4 regions of the Lysinibacillus sp. NPDC047702 genome follow, and region 2 is predicted to be linked to each of the others. Evidence: riboswitches for the same ligand, from Rfam matches in the RefSeq annotation. Region 2 holds a riboswitch; each other region holds the start of a gene.
What was found. Region 2 has a riboswitch for S-adenosylmethionine ahead of ACQKIM_RS19865 (methionine ABC transporter ATP-binding protein). Riboswitches for the same ligand answer to the same signal wherever they lie in the genome.

Region 1: another riboswitch for S-adenosylmethionine. It lies ahead of metA (homoserine O-acetyltransferase MetA); the one in region 2 lies ahead of ACQKIM_RS19865 (methionine ABC transporter ATP-binding protein).
Region 3: another riboswitch for S-adenosylmethionine. It lies ahead of ACQKIM_RS08155 (O-acetylhomoserine aminocarboxypropyltransferase/cysteine synthase family protein); the one in region 2 lies ahead of ACQKIM_RS19865 (methionine ABC transporter ATP-binding protein).
Region 4: another riboswitch for S-adenosylmethionine. It lies ahead of ACQKIM_RS27120 (MetQ/NlpA family ABC transporter substrate-binding protein); the one in region 2 lies ahead of ACQKIM_RS19865 (methionine ABC transporter ATP-binding protein).

Annotation. Positions count from the first base shown of each region.
Region 1 covers NZ_JBNNMG010000024.1:29,302-35,005, reverse strand. The annotation lists gene ACQKIM_RS13235 (bifunctional cytochrome P450/NADPH--P450 reductase) at 1-2,183, opposite strand, end outside; gene metA (homoserine O-acetyltransferase MetA) at 2,389-3,324, opposite strand; SAM riboswitch class I at 3,448-3,558, opposite strand; gene ACQKIM_RS13225 (nucleotide excision repair endonuclease) at 3,752-4,123, shown strand; gene ACQKIM_RS13220 (TrmB family transcriptional regulator) at 4,168-4,950, opposite strand; gene ACQKIM_RS13215 (TSUP family transporter) at 5,076-5,704, shown strand, end outside.
Region 2 covers NZ_JBNNMG010000049.1:28,643-34,346, forward strand. The annotation lists gene ACQKIM_RS19860 (methionine ABC transporter permease) at 1-111, opposite strand, end outside; gene ACQKIM_RS19865 (methionine ABC transporter ATP-binding protein) at 101-1,129, opposite strand; SAM riboswitch class I at 1,213-1,316, opposite strand; gene ACQKIM_RS19870 (thioredoxin family protein) at 1,373-1,684, opposite strand; gene ACQKIM_RS19875 (hypothetical protein) at 1,699-2,040, opposite strand; gene gcvH (glycine cleavage system protein GcvH) at 2,205-2,585, opposite strand; gene ACQKIM_RS19885 (arsenate reductase family protein) at 2,667-3,023, opposite strand; gene ACQKIM_RS19890 (acyl-CoA dehydrogenase family protein) at 3,312-5,096, opposite strand; gene ACQKIM_RS19895 (acetyl-CoA C-acetyltransferase) at 5,224-5,704, opposite strand, start outside.
Region 3 covers NZ_JBNNMG010000011.1:19,959-25,662, reverse strand. The annotation lists gene ACQKIM_RS08160 (hypothetical protein) at 185-571, opposite strand; gene ACQKIM_RS08155 (O-acetylhomoserine aminocarboxypropyltransferase/cysteine synthase family protein) at 953-2,254, opposite strand; SAM riboswitch class I at 2,371-2,484, opposite strand; gene ACQKIM_RS08150 (glycerol-3-phosphate acyltransferase) at 2,641-3,273, shown strand; gene ACQKIM_RS08145 (DASS family sodium-coupled anion symporter) at 3,470-4,951, shown strand; gene chrR (class II chromate reductase ChrR) at 5,444-5,704, shown strand, end outside.
Region 4 covers NZ_JBNNMG010000105.1:294-5,997, forward strand. The annotation lists gene ACQKIM_RS27115 (PPC domain-containing DNA-binding protein) at 145-648, opposite strand; SAM riboswitch class I at 884-988, shown strand; gene ACQKIM_RS27120 (MetQ/NlpA family ABC transporter substrate-binding protein) at 1,078-1,911, shown strand; gene ACQKIM_RS27125 (methionine ABC transporter ATP-binding protein) at 2,132-3,157, shown strand; gene ACQKIM_RS27130 (methionine ABC transporter permease) at 3,150-3,821, shown strand; gene ACQKIM_RS27135 (enoyl-CoA hydratase/isomerase family protein) at 3,833-4,612, shown strand; gene ACQKIM_RS27140 (alpha-hydroxy acid oxidase) at 4,627-5,704, shown strand, end outside.

The DNA of each region.
Region 1 (5,704 bases), on a different contig from region 2:
TTCAATTTAAATCGACGAAGAACTCGATGGATTAGCTTGCTGCTATTCTTAGGTACCACTCCAAGATGATCCCCCTCCTGATAGCTAAGCCCCTTTGGCAATGCAATTTCAATATGACGTGTACTCCGTTTACTATTGGCTGATTGAAGCTCTTCATTTTTTATAATTGATGCATAGCAGGCGCCATGTTTTAATGCAAGTGGTACCGTTTCTAAGCCTTTTACAACTTGAATAGACAATTTAGCTTGTTCCTGTAGCATATTGTCATCTATAGTTAAATCAAATGTCTCTTTCATAGTCTGCCACAGCTGCTCTCGCCAGTGCTCCAATTGCTTTTCAAAATCTGCACTTGCGTCCGCTTCCCCATGTAGCAAAATTCTTGTAGCCCCTTTAATGGCAAGCTGTTGATCTATCGTTCGAGGTACCTTTTGATACGTATAATGCCAATTTCGATCTCCACAGCCAAACACAGCATAATTTACTCCTTGTAGGCTATTCTCATTACTATTCTCTAGCCATGCAAGAAACTTTCGAGCATTTCTTGGAGGATGACCATTATAAGAAGAGCAAACAATCAATACAGCGCCCTCTTTAGGTAATTTTCCAGCATACTCATCTAGCGAAGCTACTTCACTGTGAATACCATACAAAATAGATTCGTCTGCTAACTGTTTAGCAACTCTTTCTGCTGTTCCCAAATCAGAGCCATAGAGGATTAACAAAGACATTTTTGCATTCTCTACACTGAGTTTTGGTAAAGTATGCATTTTTTCTAGTCGCTGAGGTGCTACTGTTGTTTTCTGGTTAATTACTCGATTACGCTGCTTTACTCGAATTTTAAAATCACCTGGCTTTATCGTAAGAGTTTGCTGTATTTTTAATTGATAATTATCATAATCAATTAATTCAAAACGCTGTAAAATCATTGCTAACACCAAAGTTGCCTCATGAAGGGCAAATTGCATGCCGATACAGGCACGCTGACCATTTCCAAACGGTTTAAAGGCATGTGTAGGAATATTCTGAGGATCTTCAAAGCGCTCTGGATAAAATTGTTCAACATTTTCACCCCACGCATTTTTATCACGATGAAGCTGCGGCAGAAGAACACTAATATTGTCTCCTTTTTTAATCAAATACTTGTCGCCAATCACAGTATCCTCTTTAGCATAAAGCTCAAAGCCAGGTGCTGTTGGCCATAAACGTAATGATTCATTTAAAATTAGACGAATGTACTTTAGCTGTAAAATCTGTTCATATGTTGGTGTTTCTTCAGTCAATACTTGATCAACTTCCTTATAAGCCTTTTCTAGCACTTCAGGATGCTTAATTAAAAAATAGAGGGCAAAGGATAGCAATCCACTTGTTGTTTCATGTCCGGCTATCAAAAATGTAATGATTTGATAGCGAATATTTTCATCGCTCAGCGTTTCTCCTGTGTCAGGATCTTTTACATTTAACATTCTGCCTAGTAAATCTATCTCCTCCTGCATACCTCTTGTCTTTCGCTCCTCAATAATTTTATCTACTAATGAAAACATTGTTTCAATATCTTCGTTAAATTGACGCCTTGTGCCAACCATCATCAGATTTTGTATCTTTAATCGGGAACTTTTTAACATGGCTTCATTTAAAGCACGAACCATACTCATAATAAAAGGGCTATGTGTTTCTCTATAAAAGCTATTAAAACGATAGTTGAAGCCACATAATCCAATGGTATCTAGCGTTAACCGTGTCATATCCTCTGGGACATCAATTTCCTCCATCGGATTCAAACGTTCCCATTTTTGTATCAGCTGTGTAGCAATATCCGTCATCATAGAATGATAATCCTTCATAGCCTGTTTACTAAACGTGGGAAGTAGGATATTATGTGCCTTTTGCCAGTTCAGCTCAGTTGTTCTGCTTGTAAATAAGCCATCACCACCAAAAGCACGAACATTTTCTAACTCACTATAAATCTGCTTATCAAAACGTGAAACATCACAAACATCAGCTACCAATTCATGACCAGATATTACTAAGCTAGTATAACCTGGGATTTCTAATCGATATATCGGCCCATACTCTTCTGCAAGCTTACAAAGTGATAATGTTGGCTGCTCTTTATCGATTAAGGGCAAATGGCCAAGTGGACCAAATGTTTTTGGTTTTGGAACATCTTCTACACTTATCATCATGAATCCCTTCTTTCAGTAAAATAAAAATGATAGTTAAATCTATCATTTGATAAAATAATATACCAAACATTAAGTAGAATTCAACTTTTTAGAAATTATCCAAGGGAAAAATGGCAGTATTTGTGAACAAAGAGTGAAATAGCAAAAGCCCAACCTCTCACTCTAGTAAGTTGAGACATTGGGCTTTTTGCGGATTTAAATTTAACTAAATATGATATTCAATTTCATCAACGAAATCCCATTCATATGGTGTTTCTTGATAAACATAGTAATTCAGCCAGTTTGAGAATAGCAAATGGGTATGGGCACGCCATGTATTAATTGGCTCATGTGCTGGGTCGTCATTCGGGAAATAGTTCACCGGTACAGTAATATCTAACCCTTTTGCGACATCTCGATTATATTCATCTGCTAAAGTTGTTGCATCATACTCAAGATGACCTGTGATCATAATGTTTTTATTATCCTTGGACTGCACAATAAATACACCTGCATCCTCTGAATAGGACAGTAAACGTAAATCAGGATGATTGCGTACTTCATCAATAGAAACAGATGTATAACGAGAATGTGGTGCTGTAAATAAATCACTAAATCCACGCACTAAGTCGACTGTTAAATCTGTAATGACATGCGAATAAACACCTGAGCATTTTGCTGGAAGTTCAACCTTCCCGATTCCATAATGATGATATAAAGCAGCCTGTGCCCCCCAACATATATGTAGGATAGATGTCACGTTTTTCTTAGACCAATCCATAATTTGTGAGATTTCCTGCCAGTAATTCACTTCTTCAAAAGCCATCTTCTCTACAGGTGCTCCTGTAATAATCATTCCGTCAAAGCGGCGATGACGAATTTGTTGGAAAGTCGTGTAAAATAGCTGTAAATGTGATTTACTAACATTTTTTGATTCATGTGTTGCTGTATTTAAAAATGTAATATTGACTTGCAGTGGCGTATTCCCTAGCAAGCGCAGTAATTGCAGCTCTGTTTTCTCTTTTTCAGGCATTAAGTTGAAAATTAATATATTTAATGGACGAATTTGTTGTGTATTCGCACGATCCTCTTCCATCACGAAAATCTTTTCCTCTCGTAAATGTTCTCCAGCTGGTAAGTTTTTTGGAATATTAATTGGCATCTTGCATTCCCCTCTCTTTTATTTCCCTCTTCAAAATCAAGTTTACAATGACACTTTTTATGAAATTAAAAAATCCCCCTTATTCCATGCGAGATAGAATGAGGGGGATTTTCACCACGTTCACTCTTATCTCTCAAAGGAAAAAACCTTTGCTGGAATTAGCACCTTTCTAACATTTGTTAGAGGTTGCTGAAGCGTCATCGGGCCAAATCCCTCAGCTTCTCTTGATAAGATTATTTAATTAAAATGAATTGTAACATGAACTATTAAGAATATCAATAAAACATAGAATATTTTGTCATTACTATGCATGTTTAGCTAAATTTTGATGAACACTAATCATCATAACAACATATGAAATTTTATGGTAAACATGCTGTGATTATGTTAACATATACCTTTAGTAACAGAGAGGAACGTGAATAGCTTGATTAAAATTGAATTTCCTAAACCAGATTTAGTGATTCGCCAGCGTGAGCAAGATTTAAAGCCTGGTGATGTACCAATTACACCATACCATGGTTTTATTGACTTCCATAAAATCACACGAGACAAAGGTGGCATCTTCTTATTTTACAATGAGAAAAATGAGCTTTTATTTGTCGGTAAAGCGCGTAAAATTCGTCAACGTATAAAAAAACATTTTGAAGACAATGTATCACCTATGAAAAATCATCGTCAAGAAATTTTCAAAATTGAAGTTTATGAAATAGAAGATCCAATGGAACGTGAAATTTACGAAACGTATGCCATTAATGTTTTCCGCTCTAGATATAATGTTGATAAAGTATTTTATTAAAAAAGAATCTGCTTGCCTCTAAAGGCAAGCAGATTCTTTATTTTTTACTCTACAAAAAATGCTTTTCGTTCTTTCGTAATCCATTCCTCAAGCTCATGATCATCTCGTCTTAGGAGACGATTAATAAGGACATCATGCCAAATATAATCCTCTAATAAATAAATGTGAACCGGATCATTCGTAATAAAAGCAGTTTCAAGATTTGAAGGAGAATGTCCATAAATCATCTCTTGACCATCGATAGACAAGATAAACCAGTGCTGTGTAGAAGATTTTTTCGTATAATATGTCATTCGATGCATATCGATGGATGACACAGGTTCATGCACATATAGTGTAATACCGTGAACAGGAACTTGTTCAGCCACCAATAAAATATCCTCTCTCAATGCTTCATACATCTCTTCCCACATAGAAAGAAGTACCTTTTTCTCCGCTTTCTTTAATAATGACTGACAATAATTAATAATGGTCTGCTTCCCTTTTAACATTAACACTTTAGGCTCCGCTTCCTGCTCCTTAGTTTCTAATTTTTCTAATTGGTCACTAATTGACGTAAAATTCGATTGCCAGCGCTGTTGAATTTGCTGTAAAAACATAGCAACAGGAATGGAAGAATAAGTTGTTTGATCAGCAGCCTCCTCTTTCAGCACTAATCCTTTTTCAACGAGCACATCCAGTATGTCATAAACTCTTGCTCGAGGAATACCAGAGTTTTTGCTGACCTGATAAGCACTAATATGGCTCTTTTGGACAAGTGCCGTATAGGCCTTTCCTTCATATTCTGTAAATCCTAGCTCTTTTAATTGGGCGATTAATTCATCCATCCAATCCCTCCATTTCCTTTATTATAGAATAATTTGATGAATAGAAGCTAATGAAAAAAATAGTCTTTACAGCGAAATAAAAATTAGTTACTATTTCAGTAGTAACTATCTAATGAGGTGTCAACATGCTTTTTGAAGTAGATGTAAATGTAGTAATTTTATTGATTGCGTTTGGGTTTCTCGCAGCCTTTGTAGACTCTGTGGTTGGTGGTGGTGGCTTAATCTCATTACCTGCTCTTTTGTTTGCGGGTTTAAATCCTGCAGCAGCCGTTGCAACCAATAAGTTAGCGGGGACTATGGGTTCTTTAACCTCTACGATTTCCTTTTATCGTTCAGGACAGTTAGACATTCGTTCTGTCATAAAATACTTTCCACTAGCCTTTGTCGGATCGTTATTTGGCGCATGGACTGTACATTTAATCAATCCCTCGCTACTCAAACCAATCATGCTCATAATGCTAGCAGGGGTAACAGTTTATACGATTTTTAAAAAGGATTGGGGCTCTGTATCCGCTGTTAAAACATTGTCTCCTTTACACTTGGCTTTATTTATGTTTTTGCTATTTAGTATTGGGTTTTATGATGGATTTCTTGGTCCAGGTACTGGATCATTCTTAATCTTTAGCTTTCTACTTGTTGGCTTTGACTTTTTAAAGGCTGCAGGAAATGCAAAGTTTTTAAATTTAGCAAGTAATTTTGCGGGTCTTTTAATGTTCGTCTACTTAGGACATGTTCATTTTGCCTATGGTTTCAT
Region 2 (5,704 bases):
TAATCCAAGGATGAATGTTACTACGGTTGAAAAAGCAGTCATATACAATGTTTCATAGGTAGCTGTCCACATTCGCTCCCAGTCGACATTCGGAAAGAGATTAGTTAGCATTTGAAATCACCTCCGTTTGTACTTCGACTGTATTTAAGTAACCTAATGCATCAGCAACATTTGCCTCTGTACCATCAATTTGCACAATAAGTGTACCGTAAGCACCGTTTTTCGTTTGAGAGATATTACCATGCACAATACTGACTTCTACATCAAAGTGCTTGACGAGGTGTGAAATAACAGGTTGCTCTGTTTTTTCGCCGACAAAAATTAGCTTAACAAGTTGTCCAGTTGGATAATTTGCTTTTATTTGTGCAACCGTCTCCTGCGTTTCCTTTGTATCTGTAATTTGAGACACAAATTTTTTCGTAATAGTGGCTTGTGGTGCTTGAAATACTTGTAAAACCTCACCACGTTCTACTATTTCTCCTGCCTCCATTACTGCTACACGATGACAGATTTTACGAATAACGTGCATTTCATGTGTAATTAACACAATTGTTAATCCTAAACGCTCGTTAATATCAACAAGTAAATCCAAGATTGCATCCGTAGTCTCTGGATCAAGTGCTGAGGTTGCCTCATCACATAATAAAACCTCTGGATTATTGGCTAGCGCTCTAGCAATACCGACACGTTGCTTTTGACCACCCGATAGCTGTGATGGATACGCCTGATCACGTCCATCTAAACCAACAAGGGTAATCAATTCTTTCACACGTGCATCACGCTGTGCCTTTGAAACACCTGCGATTTCTAGTGGAAAAGCGATATTTTCAGCAACGGTTCTAGACCATAGTAGATTAAAATGCTGGAAAATCATACTTACCTTTTGTCTAGCATCTCTGAGCTTTTGCCCCTTTATAGATGAAAACTCTTGATTGTTAACCTTCACCGTACCAGATGTAGGCTTTTCTAAGCCGTTCAATAAACGAATCATCGTACTTTTACCAGCGCCACTATAGCCGATAATGCCAAATATTTCACCTTTATTAATGGAAAGGTTTACGTCTTTGACTGCTGTTAATTCGCCATTTGCGGTTTTGTATTTCTTCGTAATATTTTGAAGCTGGATCATAGCGAATACTCCTTTTCTCATATAGAAAACCCCTTCACTCACAGACAAGTAGAAGGGGTCACGTATTTATACGCTCAACCGTTCTCTCATCTTTCAAAGATAAATCTTTGGGTGATTTGGCACCTTTTCACTTTGTGATGGTTGCCGGGCTTCATAGGGCACTTCCCTCCGCCACTCTTCATAAGAGTTCGATATATTTAATGTTTTAGTAATCTATTTGTTACTTTACCATGCTAGCAAACTTCAGTCAATTGATTTTTTTAACAATTCGTATAAAAATGGTACGGATTGAAAAGCATAGATTTTTTCTGTCACTTTTCCGCCATCACAGACGAGTAGACAAGGTACACTCTCGATTTCGTGATCTAAAGCAATCTCCTCAACAAAATTTAGGTTTGCTTTGCCGATTTGAAGCTTAGGCAGTAATTGCTCAACAATCATCATCATTTTCGATGCTACAGCACATGTACCACACAAAGGTGTATATAAATAAAAGGCAGCTCTTTCCCCCGACTGGATAGCCGCGACCCACTGCTCTTTTGACCATTCTTCCATTTTTTCACGCAACCTTACAAAATAAATTGATTATGGATTGAGAAATGTGCTCGTAGCAATATCATTGCTAATATCTTTCTTGGAGTTGTCTCGACTTCTTTATACGTTGGCATTGTACGTAAATGCTCTGCCTCTGGATAATGTCTGTCCATTAATGCCCGCAGCTTATCTCCTGATGGATCTGCATCAAAAAATGTATAAAGCTCACAGCCTTCATATGGATCAAGCAACACTTCTAATTGATGCACACCAATTGTACCATTCGTACAAAGTATTGTGACATCTTCACTTAAAATAGGTTCAATTTGAAGCTTATCCGAACGGCCTTCAACAATTAAGCATTTTCCCTCGAACATCACGCCACCCCCATTAGACATATCCCTTTTCCTTATAATCATTATATCAATTAAGCACTAACGATGGTAATGTTAGACACCCATTGAGAAGCAAACTATCTTACCAGCCATGAAGATAATAAAAAACGTCGGTAAATGCCGACGTTTTTCTATTAGGGCTTGTCTTATTCAGCGATCATTTCTTCGTATTGCTCTGCTGTCATAAGCTTTTCAACTTCTGATGCATCAGCAGGCTCAACAACGATCATCCAAGCTTTTTCATATGGTGATTCATTAACGAATTCTGGGCTATCTTCTAAATCTGCATTTACTTCAACTACTGTACCTGAGATTGGTGCATATAATTCAGAAACAGTTTTCACTGATTCTACGCTACCGAATGGATCGTCTGTTTTGATTTCATCGCCGACTTGTGGAAGCTCAACGAAAACGATATCTCCTAATTCAGATTGTGCGAAGTGAGTAATACCGATACGTACTTTTCCATCTTCTACTTTTACCCATTCATGTTCTTCAGAGTATCGTAAGTCTTTAGGTGTGCTCATGCAAAAAACCCCTCCATAAATATGTAATATATTCACTTTCAGTTTGCCATACTTCTACTATAAAAACAAGGATAATTACGGCTATTTCCAAGCTTGCTCAAAATCAGATTCTTTAAACCCTAAAGTTACTTTTTTACCATCAGTAACGATTGGACGTTTGATTAACATACCATCAGAAGCAAGTAGCTCGAGCTGCTCCTCCTCAGTCATATCAGCAAGTTTGTCCTTCAAACCAAGCTCTCTATACTTCATGCCAGACGTATTAAAAAACTTTTTCAGTGGTATTCCGCTTGTTTGCCATAGCTTAGTTAATTCGTTCTTTGTAGGTGGTTGTTCTACAATGTGTATCTCTTCATACGCTATATCATTGTCGTTTAGCCATTTTTGCGCTTTCTTACAAGTTGTACATTTTGGATATTGGATAAATTGAATCGTCATTGAAAGGCTCCTCTACTTTCTTTTTAGGACACTGAATTTTCTGTGTCTTCCTCATTTTCTGTAGTATACCATCATAACCTTACAAACCAAAATGAAACAGTTTTAGCTGTTCTCTCCCCAAAATCCAGACTCCACTACAGTCTATCCATCTCTTTCTTAATTCTATCCGTCACTTCGATGTTTCTATCAGTCACTTTTGTAAATCTATCCGTTACTCTCTGAATTCTATCCGTCTCAACCATAAAAAGCCCAGCTATCCAATTAAAGATAGCTAGGCTGTTTTATTTATTACACTACATATTTTTCTGCGTCAATCAACTTAACAGATGCTTCACGTTTCTTCGCGATTAAGTTGTAAGGATTGTTGCGTGTTAGCTTACGTAGTGCAGATAGCGTCATGCGCGCTGCATCTCCGTCCGCTGAAGCAAGAATTGTATCTTTTGCCTCTTTTTCAATTTCTGCAAATGCTTCCTGACAGAAGATTTGCGTATACAGTAATTTTTGCTGTGCTTTTTCAGCACCATCACGTGCAATTGCTTTCTCAGTACGTAATACAGCTGACTCCATCGCAAATAATTGGTTAGCGATATTCGCAATATTCACCAATACCTCTTGCTCTTGATCAAGCTTCGGACCAAAGCGTTGTGCTGCTAAGCCTGCAGCTAATACTGCGATTTTCTTTGCATTTTTCACTAGATATTTTTCTTGTGCTAGTGGCTCTGTACCAATATCTTCAGGCATTAGCATAAGCAGCTCTTGCTGTAAATTTTGAGCCACTTGTAATAATGGAAGCTCACCCTTTAATGCCTTCTTCATAAATGTACCTGGTACAATCATACGGTTAATTTCATTTGTTCCTTCAAAAATTCGATTAATACGAGAATCGCGATAAATTCTCTCTACCTCATATTCAGCCATAAAGCCATAACCGCCATGAAGTTGTACTGCTTCATCTGCAATATAGTCTAATGTTTCTGATCCAAATACTTTCGCAATAGAGCATTCAATTGCATATTCAGCGATAGCACCTGCAATTACTTTTCCTTGCTTTTGCTCTTCAGGGCTTAACTGACTTAAACGATCCTCAAATAGACCAACAGTCCGATAATTTAATGATTCAGAAGCATACAATTGAGAAGCCATTGTTGATAATTTCTCTTTTGTAAGATTGAAATCAGATAGCTTTGTTTTAAATTGCTGACGTTGGTTTGTATATTGAATCGCCAGCTCTAATGCGCGTTTAGATCCGCCAATTGTACCAACACCTAGTTTATAACGACCAATATTTAAAATATTAAAGGCAATTACGTGTCCTCGGCCGATTTCACCTAATAGATTTTCTGCAGGTACTTCTGCATCTTCTAACACTAATGTACGAGTGGATGAAGATTTAATCCCCATTTTCTTCTCTTCAGGCCCCACTGAAACACCGTTAAATGCACGTTCTACGATAAATGCAGAGAATTTATCGCCATCGATTTTAGCGTACACAACAAATACGTCTGCAAAGCCTGCATTTGTAATCCATTGCTTTTCACCATTTAGAATATAATGAGTGCCTGCATCATTTAGTTTTGCAGTCGTTTTTGCCCCTAATGCATCAGAACCAGAACCTGGCTCTGTTAATGCGTAGGCAGCAATTAATTCACCGGAAGCTAGCTTTGGTAAGTATTTTTGCTTTTGCTCTTCATTACCAAACAATACAATTGGTAATGAACCAATACCCACATGTGCACCATGCGTAATTGAGAAACCACCCGCAACTGACATTTTTTCTGCGATTAAGGCAGAAGATACTTTGTCTAATCCTAAGCCCTCATATTCTTCAGGTACATCTGCACCTAGTAAACCTAGCTCCCCAGCACTTTTCAGAAGACGAACTGAATGCTCGAATTCATGATGCTCTAAGTTTTCAACGACTGGTAGCACTTCATTTGTTACATATTCTTCTGTCGTTTTTGCAATCATTTTATGCTCATCTGTGAAATCTTCAGGTGTAAACACACGATCTAATTCCACATCTTCAACAAGAAATCCGCCGCCTTTAATGAAATCCGTTGTTTTTTCTGTCATGATTAATTCCTCCCAATATATCCATTTTCGATTGTTTAATCCCCTAATGTTCCTATATAGAAAAGCTTGAAATATACATGTTCGGAGGCAACCGTAAACAGTACACCTCAAGCTTATCTAGCAATTACTACAGAATTTCAAATACGCCTGCAGCACCCATACCGCCGCCAATACACATTGTTACAACTCCATATTTCTTACCTTGACGCTTCAATTCATGAATAAGCTTTAATGTTAAAATAGCTCCAGTTGCGCCTAGTGGATGACCTAATGCGATTGCTCCGCCATTCACATTTACTTTATCTTGATCAATACCTAAATGACGTACAACCTGTAATGATTGTGACGCAAAAGCTTCGTTGATTTCCCATAGATCAATATCATCTATTGATAATCCTGCAATTTCTAACGCTTTTGGCACTGCCACAATCGGCCCAATACCCATTACTTCAGGTGGTACGCCCCCAACTGCAAAGCCTAGGAATTTTGCCATTGGCGTCAGTCCTTGCTTATCAGCCTCCTCACGATCCATCACTAGTACAGCTGCTGCTCCATCAGATGTTTGAGAGGCATTACCAGCAGTCACACTACCTTTTACATGGAAAGCT
Region 3 (5,704 bases), on a different contig from region 2:
ATTATTTTATAAAAAGGATTGTCTTTCTTCTATTATATATGTATGTTACAACATCTATAGAAATTGTTCTTTTGATAGATAGTCATAAAATTATTTACAACAATAGCTTACTCCCTATTTCTGTTTAATTAAAAAGCTCATTCCCTGTAGCAGCAGAGAATGAGCTCAAATATATGAGGGAGAATTAACTAGCCTTTATTAACAACTGATAACGAGATTGTGTAATAGCTTGCTGAACAAGCCCTATTTCATCTTGTGTAAAATTCGGTATAGCATACGTACGTTCAACTAGTTGAAATGTGCCGTATTTTAAATAAAACTCTGTCGCAGGTAGAGGAATATGACTCGTTCCATATTCTTCGTATGCCTCAAAAACTTCTTTTACTGTATAGCCTTCCTCTTTTGCATAAACGTTTTCCTCAAAAGCAGAATGTCCAAAAGTTTGTTGCCATTTACTTTCAACTGATGCCAGTATGTTTTGAATGGACATGTTGTTCACAAACACATGACCTTCATTTAGTTCGTAAATAAGATAAGATGCAATGTTTTGTGCACTATAAACATTTCCCATTTAAAACACTCCTTTATCATCAGTTTTTTAGTGAGAGTAGCTGCTGGCTTGGCAGCTACTCATATATATTTCAAAAGTGGGGGAGCACTTATGAAAACGAATGGAATCATAGTATCCTTTGGGCACCGAATCATTCAAAAAATCGATGCTGTAAATTGGTTCTAGGTTGGTAGCCTTTCGAACGTTTAACTTATTTCCTAGTATACAACATGGTTTTAACTAAGTCAATAATACTTATAAAATTACTAGGTATTATTTATAAAAAATTTCAGATAACTTATCGAATGAGATAAGTGCTTGATGTAGCAACGTTTTACGCATTACCAAATGAGGCTTATCGAATGAGAAAATACGTAAACGCCACAACATTAGCCAATGTTTTTATGCTTCAATCTTTTGTTGTGAAGCTGTTACTTGCTCAATAGCTTGTTCTAAATCTGCAATAATATCCTCTACTGCCTCTAAACCGATTGATAAGCGAATGAGCGACTCGGTTACACCAGTTTGTATTAGCTCTTCAGCTGATAATTGCTGATGTGTAGTAGAAGCTGGATGAATTATTAATGATTTAGCATCCCCTACATTGGCTACGTGGGAGAATAATTTCACACTATCGATTAATTTACGCCCTGCTTCACGTCCACCTTTAATGCCAAAAGTAAGCACAGAACCGAAGCCATTTCTTAAATATTTTTTAGCTAAATCATGTGTAGGGAAATCTTCTAAGCCGTTATAATTTACATATTCCACAGATGGGTGGTTTCGTAAATATTCGGCTACTGCTAAAGCATTTTCATTATGTTTAGGGATACGCAAATGAAGCGTTTCTAAACCTTGTAATAAATTAAATGCCGCATCAGCACTTAATGTTGGCCCAAAGTCACGTAGTAATTGTACACGCAGCTTTGTAGCAAATGCAGCTGCTGCTGTGTCTATACCATATCGGATGCCATGATAGGAAGCATCTGGCTCAGTAAATCCTGGGAAACGACCACGAGTCCAATCAAATTTCCCTGCATCAACTACAACGCCACCTAAAGTTGTTCCATGTCCACCAATCCATTTTGTTGCGGAGTGAACAACAATATCGGCACCAAAATCAATTGGTGTAGAGCCATATGGTGAAGCAAACGTACTATCGATAATTAATGGTAAGCTGTTTTCATGTGCAATATTAGCCACCGCCTCAATATCTAGTACTTTTAAGCTTGGGTTACCATAAATTTCAGCGAATACTGCTTTTGTTTTATCAGTGATTGCTGCCTTGAAGTTTTCAGGATTTGTTTCATCTACAAAAATCGTTTTAATACCATAGTTTGGTAGTGTGTTAGCAAATAAATTATAAGTACCACCGTATAAAGAGCTAGCTGCAACAATTTCATCCCCTGCACCTGCAAGATTTAAAATTGAAAATGCTATCGCAGCTGCACCAGATGATAGTGCTACTGCTGCTGTACCGCCTTCTAATAAAGCGACGCGTTTTTCAAAAACATCTACAGTTGGGTTCGTAATACGTGTGTAAATATTGCCAGCTTCCTCTAGGGCAAAAAGACGTTGCGCATGAGCAGTGTCTTTAAAAACGAAAGCCGTAGAGCGATATACGGGTACGGTGCGAGATCCTGTTACCGGGTCAGGCTCTTGGCCCCCATGTAACAGCAATGTTTCTGGTTTAAAATTTGTCATTGTATACCTCCAAGTGGTTATTTTTTTACGATGGTACCGGAGATGAGGAGGATTTTTCAGTAGAAAACAAAAACCCCCTTCAGCTAAGAAGAGGGTTGCAGTTGCAAGTTTTCCTCCCCTTATCTGCCAGATCCAAGTAAGAATCTGTAGGAATTAGCACCTTAGCAAGTTCATTTCTTGCTGGTTGCCGGGCATCATAGGGCCTATCCCTCCGCCGCTCTTGATAAGAGTATTGCGATTCAATTTCCATCGTTGTTACACAGTATAATCATAGACTTTTTTTCTGTCAACACTAAAATTTTATTTTTTCCGAAACTTCAGTCTGCTTCTTTACGTAATATGAACGCATACACTATTTTAATATTTATTTAGAAAGGAGGATTTTCATGATAACAACCATCATTCTATTTATTGTTGTTGGTTATTTCATCGGCTGTCTTCATGGCTCTAAAGTGGCACAGTTTTTATCCGGTGTAGATTTAAAAAAGACTGGTCATGGGAATGCAGGTGCATCCAATGCAACCCTTTCCCTAGGATGGAAATACGGGGTATTAGTAGCACTTATCGATATTGGTAAAGGTGTGTTAGCGATTATTGGCGCACATATCTATCTAGCAGATGCAACACATTACACAGAGGTGCAAGTTTGGCTCTTCACCTATCTCATAGCAGCAGGTGTCATTCTGGGTCATAATTTCCCATTCCATATGGGCTTTAATGGCGGTAAAGGTACAGCTTCCATAATAGGAATATTGCTTGCTGTTGATTGGAAAATTGGTTTATTTGCACTTATTCTATTTGTCATTTTATCTTTTGCGACAAACTATTTAATCGTTGGTGTTTTAGAGTTCTATCTTGTTTTTTGTACAGCAACTTATTTATGGATTCCGGGAATAGGTCCAACGATTATAGCTTTGCTACTTTTTGGCATAGCTATCATATTGCATATCGAAAATATTAAACGATTAGTCAAAGGAACAGAGCCTAAGGTAACTTCGGCTTTTAAGAAAAAGAAATAATATTTTTTTGGATGTTTTTGTCTTTTCTATGACCATATATTTTCTCTTTATCTACTATTAATGCTGTAAAAAGGGAGTATTTCACTTACTTATTTTTTCTCCAATAAATAGATAAATTATTTTCTTAATAAAACATTTTACTGACCGATGTTATAGACAATAATCGTCATGTTTATCGTAGAAAGGATGAAAAAATATGTCTACTCTTCAACAAGCAGCCGCAAAACGTAATTTAAAGCCACTTTGGATTGGTTTAGCCTTTGCTTCATTAATCATCATTATTTTTTTACCTAATAACGGCGATTTACCTGTTGCGGGTCAACGGGCTTTAGCCATCTTAGCTTTCTCAGTCATTCTTTGGGTAACAGAAGCAGTTTCATATCCTGTCAGCTCTGCCATGATAATCGCACTGGTAACCGTTTTACTAGGACTGGCTCCTTCAATAGACGATCCAACAGCAGAATTAGGAACTGCAGGTGCCCTAAAATTAGCTTTAAGTGGATTTAGTAATTCTGCAGTAGCCCTAGTAGCTGCAGCTCTATTTTTAGCAGCAGCGATGCAAATTACCAACTTACATAAACGACTCGCCCTATGGATACTTTCACTTGTAGGGACTAAAACAAAAGCAATCGTTTTTGGTGCCATTTTAGTATCTATAGCACTCGCATTTTTTGTTCCTTCTGCTACAGCTCGTGCTGGCGCAGTAGTCCCAATACTACTTGGAATGGTCGCTGCATTTGGTTTGCCTCGTGATAGCCGACTCGCTGCCTTACTTGTCATCACCTCAGTACAGGCCGTCTCCATTTGGAATATTGGAATTAAGACAGCAGCCGCTCAAAATATGGTCGCTTTAAATTTTATTCAAGAACAATTTAATGTGGATATTTCTTGGGGTGCTTGGTTACTCTACGCTGCACCCTTCTCGATTATCATGTCTATAGCTTTATTTTTCATTATGATTTCTCTGATTAAGCCTGAGACTAGCAACATAGAGGGCGGAAAAGAGGTAATCAAAAAGCAGCTTGCAGAACTAGGTCCATTAAAAGCTCCTGAAGTCCGTTTAATCATCACGTCAATGGTTTTACTATTTTTCTGGGCAACTGAGGGTAAACTGCACCCATTCGACACAACAACAGTCACAATTATTGCTATCGCTATTCTATTAATGCCCAAAATCGGTGTTTATACGTGGAAGGAAGTTGAGCCTCATATTCCTTGGGGAACAATTATCGTCTTTGCGGTTGGTATAATGCTTGGTACAATTTTATTGAATACGAAAGGTGCATCATGGTTATCTGACAAAGTATTTGGATCACTCGGTCTAGATACTATGCCGATTCTAGCAACAATCGCATTGGTTACACTATTTAATATTCTAATTCACTTAGGCTTTGCCAGTGCGACAAGCTTAGCATCTGCGCTTGTACCTGTGTTTATCGTTTTGGCCTCCACATTAACGGCTAATGTTGACCAGGTCGGTTTCGTCATTGTGCAGCAATTTGTGATTAGCTTTGGCTTCCTGTTACCAATAAGCGCACCCCAAAATATGCTTGCTTATGGTACAGGAGCTTTTACAACAAAGGATTTCTTGAAATCTGGTATACCATTGACCATTATTGGTTTCATCCTAGTGCTTCTGTTCTCCGCGACCTACTGGAAATGGATTGGATTATTGTAAATAAAGTCATTAAATACTTTAATGGGAACCTGAGCAAATCTCCAGGTGATCTGATAAGTTCTACAGATAACCCGAGCAGTTCTACGGGTGACCCGAGCTATTCTCTTGGCAACCCGAGCAGTTCTTTTGGATACTATTATTAACACAAAAGCCTTGCAGGACCAATTAACTGTCCTACAAGGCTTTTGTTATCTTTCTATTATTTTGATAATGCAGCGTCCCTCATAGTACCACTTTTCTATATTTTTGTTCAATCAGATTACTTGGTTAGATATTCCATCTCTATATCACGAATATTAGGAAAAACCTTATCATCCACAATTTTATACTACTTAGAATATTCAATATATATTTAAGTAAATATTTTATTTTTCGAGAAATTTTATACATTTCCAAATTATCCGGAAATAGTTTAAACGTCAGATACATTCGATTTTGAAGAAAAAGCGTGATATGCTCTTGGTATATAAAAGGGAAAAAGGAGAATATTAAATGGTTAAAGATTTATTACGCAACCACTCTTCGGTTCGTATTTATGATGGTAATCCAATTTCAAAGGAAATCATCGAGGAGCTAATTGCTACTGCGCAAATGGCTGCTACCTCTCATTTTGTACAAGCTTATAGCGTTATTTGGGTTACAGATGAGGAGAAAAAGGAACAACTAGGCTTGCTCTCTGGTAACCCTCGTCAATTCGAAACTTCTGGCGCTGCATTTGTCTTTTGTGTAGATTTTAAACGTTTACAAATGGCT
Region 4 (5,704 bases), on a different contig from region 2:
CGCATCCATGCGATAACGGCTAACTGATCTGCATCACGCAGGCCTAAGCACAAAGCCGATTCCGGACGCAATTATGCCGAGGCATAATTGATATAAACAAATTCCAAAAAAACTGTTCTACAGCAATGCCATAGAACAGTTTTTTCATTTCTCGATCTTTCTTGGACTTCGTAAGTCTTTTTCTAAAGGATAAAATTGAACATGTCCTGTTTCATCATCAAATTGGCGAATATGCTGAATGCCCTGTACCTCAGCTAAAACGATATCGGCTGTAATTACAATATTTCCACCCTTTATCAAATGCCCTCCCGATACTTGACCCCATTGATCACTCATTGATCCATGAAGATGCGTCTCATATTCTCCATCACGTTTACACACAACACCAGCACCTTGAATAAATTCAAGGGGTCCCTCTTTTTTAACTACTTCACTGAAACCGACATTAATTTTAGAGGTCTCATCTGGTACTAAATATACAAAACTACTTTTTTGAAAACTGCCAATACAGCTAACAATGGTAGCCGACTCAATATCGTTCTCTTGACAGATTGCCTCTATCCCCTCAATAATATCAGTCCCCATTAAAATACGAGCACTAATCACTTTTCCAAATGCTCCAACTCCATAATTTACTCTTATAGGCATCCCTACACCCCCTTTTGCTTCAAAATTATTTACGCCCAACGTCCAGCTAGCTCTAAAAGCTTCTACTCAAAATCCGTAGGGGGCTCTCACTTGATTCAGCGGATGCAAAAACAAAAAACCATTCATCTCTTCACATATTTGCTAAATCAAAATAAATAAAAAATAAAATAATTATTGACTAATAATAACCTATAATTTATATTAGTTCTATCGGATTTATAAAAATACTATATATCTCTTATCAAGAGTAGCTGAGGGACTGGCCCTATGAAGCTCGGCAACCTCCTTTTTAAAGGAAGGTGCTAAATCCTGCAAACGATTGTCGTTTGATAGATAAGAGAGGACGTTTTTTCATGAGCCTCTCTTAGTTTATAAGAGAGTTTTTTTTATTTTTAAAAACCGATAAAACAAACTTTGGAGGTCATTTTCATGAAGAAACGAAACAAATTTTTAATAGGCTTAGCAGGTCTTACATTAGCAGCGGCATTAGTAGGCTGTGGTACAAAAGAAGATAGTAATGGCGACCAAGGTAAGGCTATTAATGAAAATAAAATCGTAGTAGGTGTCACTTCTGGTCCACATGAACAAATTGCAGAGGTTGCGGCAAAAGTTGCAAAGGAAAAAGGCTTGGAAGTAGAGCTTAAATCCTTCTCTGACTATGTTTTACCTAATACTTCATTAGCTGAAGGCGATCTTGATGCAAACAGCTATCAGCACGAGCCTTTCTTAGATACTTTTAATAAAGATCATGATACAGACTTAGTACCAGTAGGAAAAACTATTCTGAATCCAATGGGTGTTTACTCTGAAAAATATAAATCTTTTGATGAAATACCAGACGGAGCAACATTTGGTTTACCAAACGATCCAACAAACGGTGCCCGTGCACTATTTGTTTTACAAGAAGCTGGCTATATTAAATTAAAAGAAGGTACTGGCCTAACAGCATCTATCCGTGATGTTGAGGAAAACAAGAAAAATTTAAAATTCATAGAGTTAGAGGCTGCACAAATTCCAAAGCAGCTTAGTGAGGTTGATGTAGCTGCTATTAATACAAACTTTGCGCTTGATGCTGGCATTAATCCTAAAGAAGATTCTATCCTTTTAGAATCTACTGACTCTCCTTATGTAAACTATATCGTAGTACGTGCCGAAAATGAGAATGATCCAACGATTAAAAAATTCGTTGAAGCTTATCAATCTGATGAAGTACGCAAATTTATTGAAGATGAATTTAAGGGTTCTGTAATTGCAAGCTGGTAAGTACTAAAAATAGACTTCGACAAAGTGGTTATTTTCCCCATCTTCCACTGATTATTCGTTGAAACAATTGGGCTTATACAGGTTATTAAGATCCCTACTTAGAATTTTTTGTTCTTGAAAAGGGGATTATACAGCACGTTAAGCGGGATAAAATAGAGAATCTGCTAGAATCCTTTGGGAAAGCGAGCAGATTCTTGCTTTTTAGAAAGGAGACATCCATATGATTCGGTTAGAAAATATATCCAAAGAATTTAAAACAAAAAAAGGTATTGTCAGAGCAGTGAATGGGATTAACCTTCATGTTAAAAAAGGTGAAATTCATGGGGTCATTGGCTATAGTGGTGCAGGTAAAAGTACACTTATTCGCTGTGTCAACCTATTGGAGCGTCCAACAGCAGGAAAAGTTTGGATCAATAATGTGGATATTACTTCCCTTTCCCTAAATGATCTTCGAAAGACCCGTCAAAAGATCGGGATGATCTTCCAGCATTTTAATCTCTTAAAAACTGCGACCGTTTATAACAATATTGCTATCCCATTAAAGCTTCTTGGCTATAACGATGTCGAAGTAAAAAATCGTGTGGCGAAATACGCTGAAATTGTTGGTTTAACAGAAAAATTAGAAAGCTTTCCAAGTCAGCTTTCAGGAGGTCAAAAACAACGAGTTGCTATTGCCCGTGCATTAGCACAGGAACCCGAAATCTTACTAAGTGATGAAGCGACTAGTGCACTTGATCCAGAAACAACAGAAGCCATTCTTGAGCTTTTATTGAAAATTAATCGTGAGCTAGGCATTACTATTTTACTTATTACGCATGAAATGAATGTCATACAAAAAATCTGCGATGATGTATCTGTTCTTGAAGCAGGGAAAGTTGTGGAATACGGCTCTGCTATTGATCTTTTTGCGAAGCCTCAGCACCCAACAACGCGAAAGTTCTTGAACACGATTTCACAGCGTAATCTATCCCCTTCTCTTATCCAGCAGCTCAATGTTTCAGGGAGTGTTATTCGTCTAACATTTCTCGGAGAAAGTACTGGAAAACCGTTACTGACAGAGGTCAGCAAAGTATACGATGTTCAGCCAAATATTTTAACTGCCAATATTATTGAATTAAAAAATGGCATCGTCGGAAATATCGTCGTTCATTTAAATGGTGAGGCGCATATTGTACAAAAGGCATTAACGTATTTCACAGAAAATGGAGTAGCCGTAGAGGAATTAGGAGGCGAACAAAATGAATAGTATTCAAGGCTTCTTTACAGATTGGTCAGATGTTATTGGAAAATCAATTATCGAAACCTTCCAAATGGTCGGAATATCTTTATTCTTTTCCATAGTCATTGGAATTCCATTAGGGCTCTTAATTGTTTTAACACGTCCTGGTCAATCTTTTGAAAATAAATTTCTTTATCAATTTTTTAATTTATTCATTAATATAATTCGCTCCGTCCCATTTATCATTTTACTCTTCTTTATTTTACCGTTTACAAAGCTAATTGTTGGGACAACGATTGGTGTGAAAGGTGTGATTGTACCACTTGTTGTTTATACGGCACCTTATATCGCACGACTGATGGAGACAGCACTATTAGAAGTGGACCCAGGTGTTGTAGAGGCTTATACAGCAATGGGCATTAAACGCCGTCATATTATCTGGAATGTTTTATTACGCGAGGCTCGCCCTTCTATCATTTTAGGCTTAACCATTGCCACAATTGGTCTTATTGGAGCAACAGCAATGGCAGGAATGGTTGGTGCGGGTGGTTTAGGTGATCTTGCCTACCGTTATGGTCATTTACGCTATGAGGTCGATGTTATGTATGCGACCGTATTTATTTTAATCATTCTTGTTCAGAGTATTCAATCTATTGGCAATCGGTTTGCAGCAAAACTTAAGAAGGATTAAGGAGGAGCACTGTGACAAATGAAATTTATGTAGAGAAAAATGGTTATATAGCAACTTTAGTGATAAATCGTCCTGAGAAACGTAACTCTTTATCAAGGGCAATGTTTCAGGCTATTTTGAATGAGCTTCATCATTTAAGCTCTGACCCTTCTATCAAACTTTTAATTGTCCGTGGCGTAAATGAGGTTGCCTTTTCTTCAGGGGCAGATATTAGTGAGTTTTTAGATATTCGTTATGCAGCTGACAACGCGAAGGCATACAATGATTTGGCATTAAGGGCAATTGACGCACTCTATAAATTTCCGCACCCAACCATAGCTATGATACAGGGTTTAGCAATTGGTGGTGGCTTAGAAATAGCAAATGCCTGCGATTTTAGAATTGCTACACCCAAAAGTAAATTAGGCATCACTGCCGCAAACATCGGCATCGTCTATAATCTTGAAAGTACAAAGCGTCTTATCAATATTGTTGGAGTTGCCAAGGCGAAAGAAATTTTATACACAGCAAACATTTTTACAGCTGAAGAAGGAAAAAGTATTGGCTTGATTACTGCCCTACATGAGCCAGAGGATATCGAAAATGCCACACAGCAATTCGCTGAGCATCTCTTAAGTAAATCTTCTGTTGCCAATGCCGGCATTAAAAAAATTATACAAGCTATTGTAGATGGTGAAAATGAAGAAAATGATGTGTTAGCTCAAATCATTCTTAATTCCTTTAGCTCAGATGATTATAACGAAGGCATACAGGCATTTTTAAACAAAAGAAAGCCCATTTTTAATAAATAAGTGAGGTAGTAACAATGACAAAGACAACTGATGGAGACCTGCTATTAAAAAATATAACCTCCCAAGCGCCCTTCCCCATTTGCTTTGCTGATTTAGAGAAGGCTGTAGCAGAAAAAATTGAAGCTGGACCTTTTGGCTACATACGTTCAGGTGCTGGTGGCGAACAAACATTGCGCAATAATCGTGCAGCATTTGAAAAGTATTCCATAGTACCTCGCTTCTTAAATGATGTTTCAAATATTGATACTTCGATTAATCTTTTCGGAAAAACATATCCAACGCCATTTCTATTTGCCCCTGTTGGCATGAATAAAATGGCACATGATGATGGGGAGCTTGCAGTTGTCCGTGCTGCTCAACAATTAAAAATACCCTATATACAAAGCACAGTTTCTAGCCATGCACTTGAGGATGTTGCACAAGCTGCCCCTACCGCTACAAAATGGTTTCAGTTATATTGGTCTACCAATGAGGAAATTGCTTATAGTATGGCCGCTCGTGCAGAGTCTGCTGGCTTTGAAGCAATCGTCCTCACAGTCGATACAGTTATGCTTGGCTGGCGCGAAGAAGATGTTCGCAACCAATTTTCTCCTTTAAAGCTAGGCTATGCAAGAGGAAACTACATCAATGATCCCGTGTTTATGGCTTCTCTGCCAGATGAATCATTTGAATCCTACGTCCAAGGTGTACTTCAAAATGTTTTCCACCCTACCTTAAGCTGGGAAAATGTACGTGAATTAAAGCGTCGATCTAATCTTCCTATCCTATTAAAAGGTATTCTACATCCTGAAGATGCAAAGCTAGCTATAGACAATGGTATAGACGGTATTATCGTTTCAAATCATGGAGGTCGCCAACTGGATGGCGTAGTAGGATCACTTGATGCACTTCCAGCGATAGTAAAAGTGGTGAATGGACAAATTCCTATTATTTTAGATAGTGGCGTGTATCGTGGCATGGATGCCCTAAAAGCGCTTGCTTTAGGAGCAGATGCAGTAGCAATCGGCCGTCCTTTTGTCTATGGACTGGCGCTAGACGGACAGAATGGAGTCGAAAAAGTCATGACGAATTTATACGATGAATTGAAAGTTT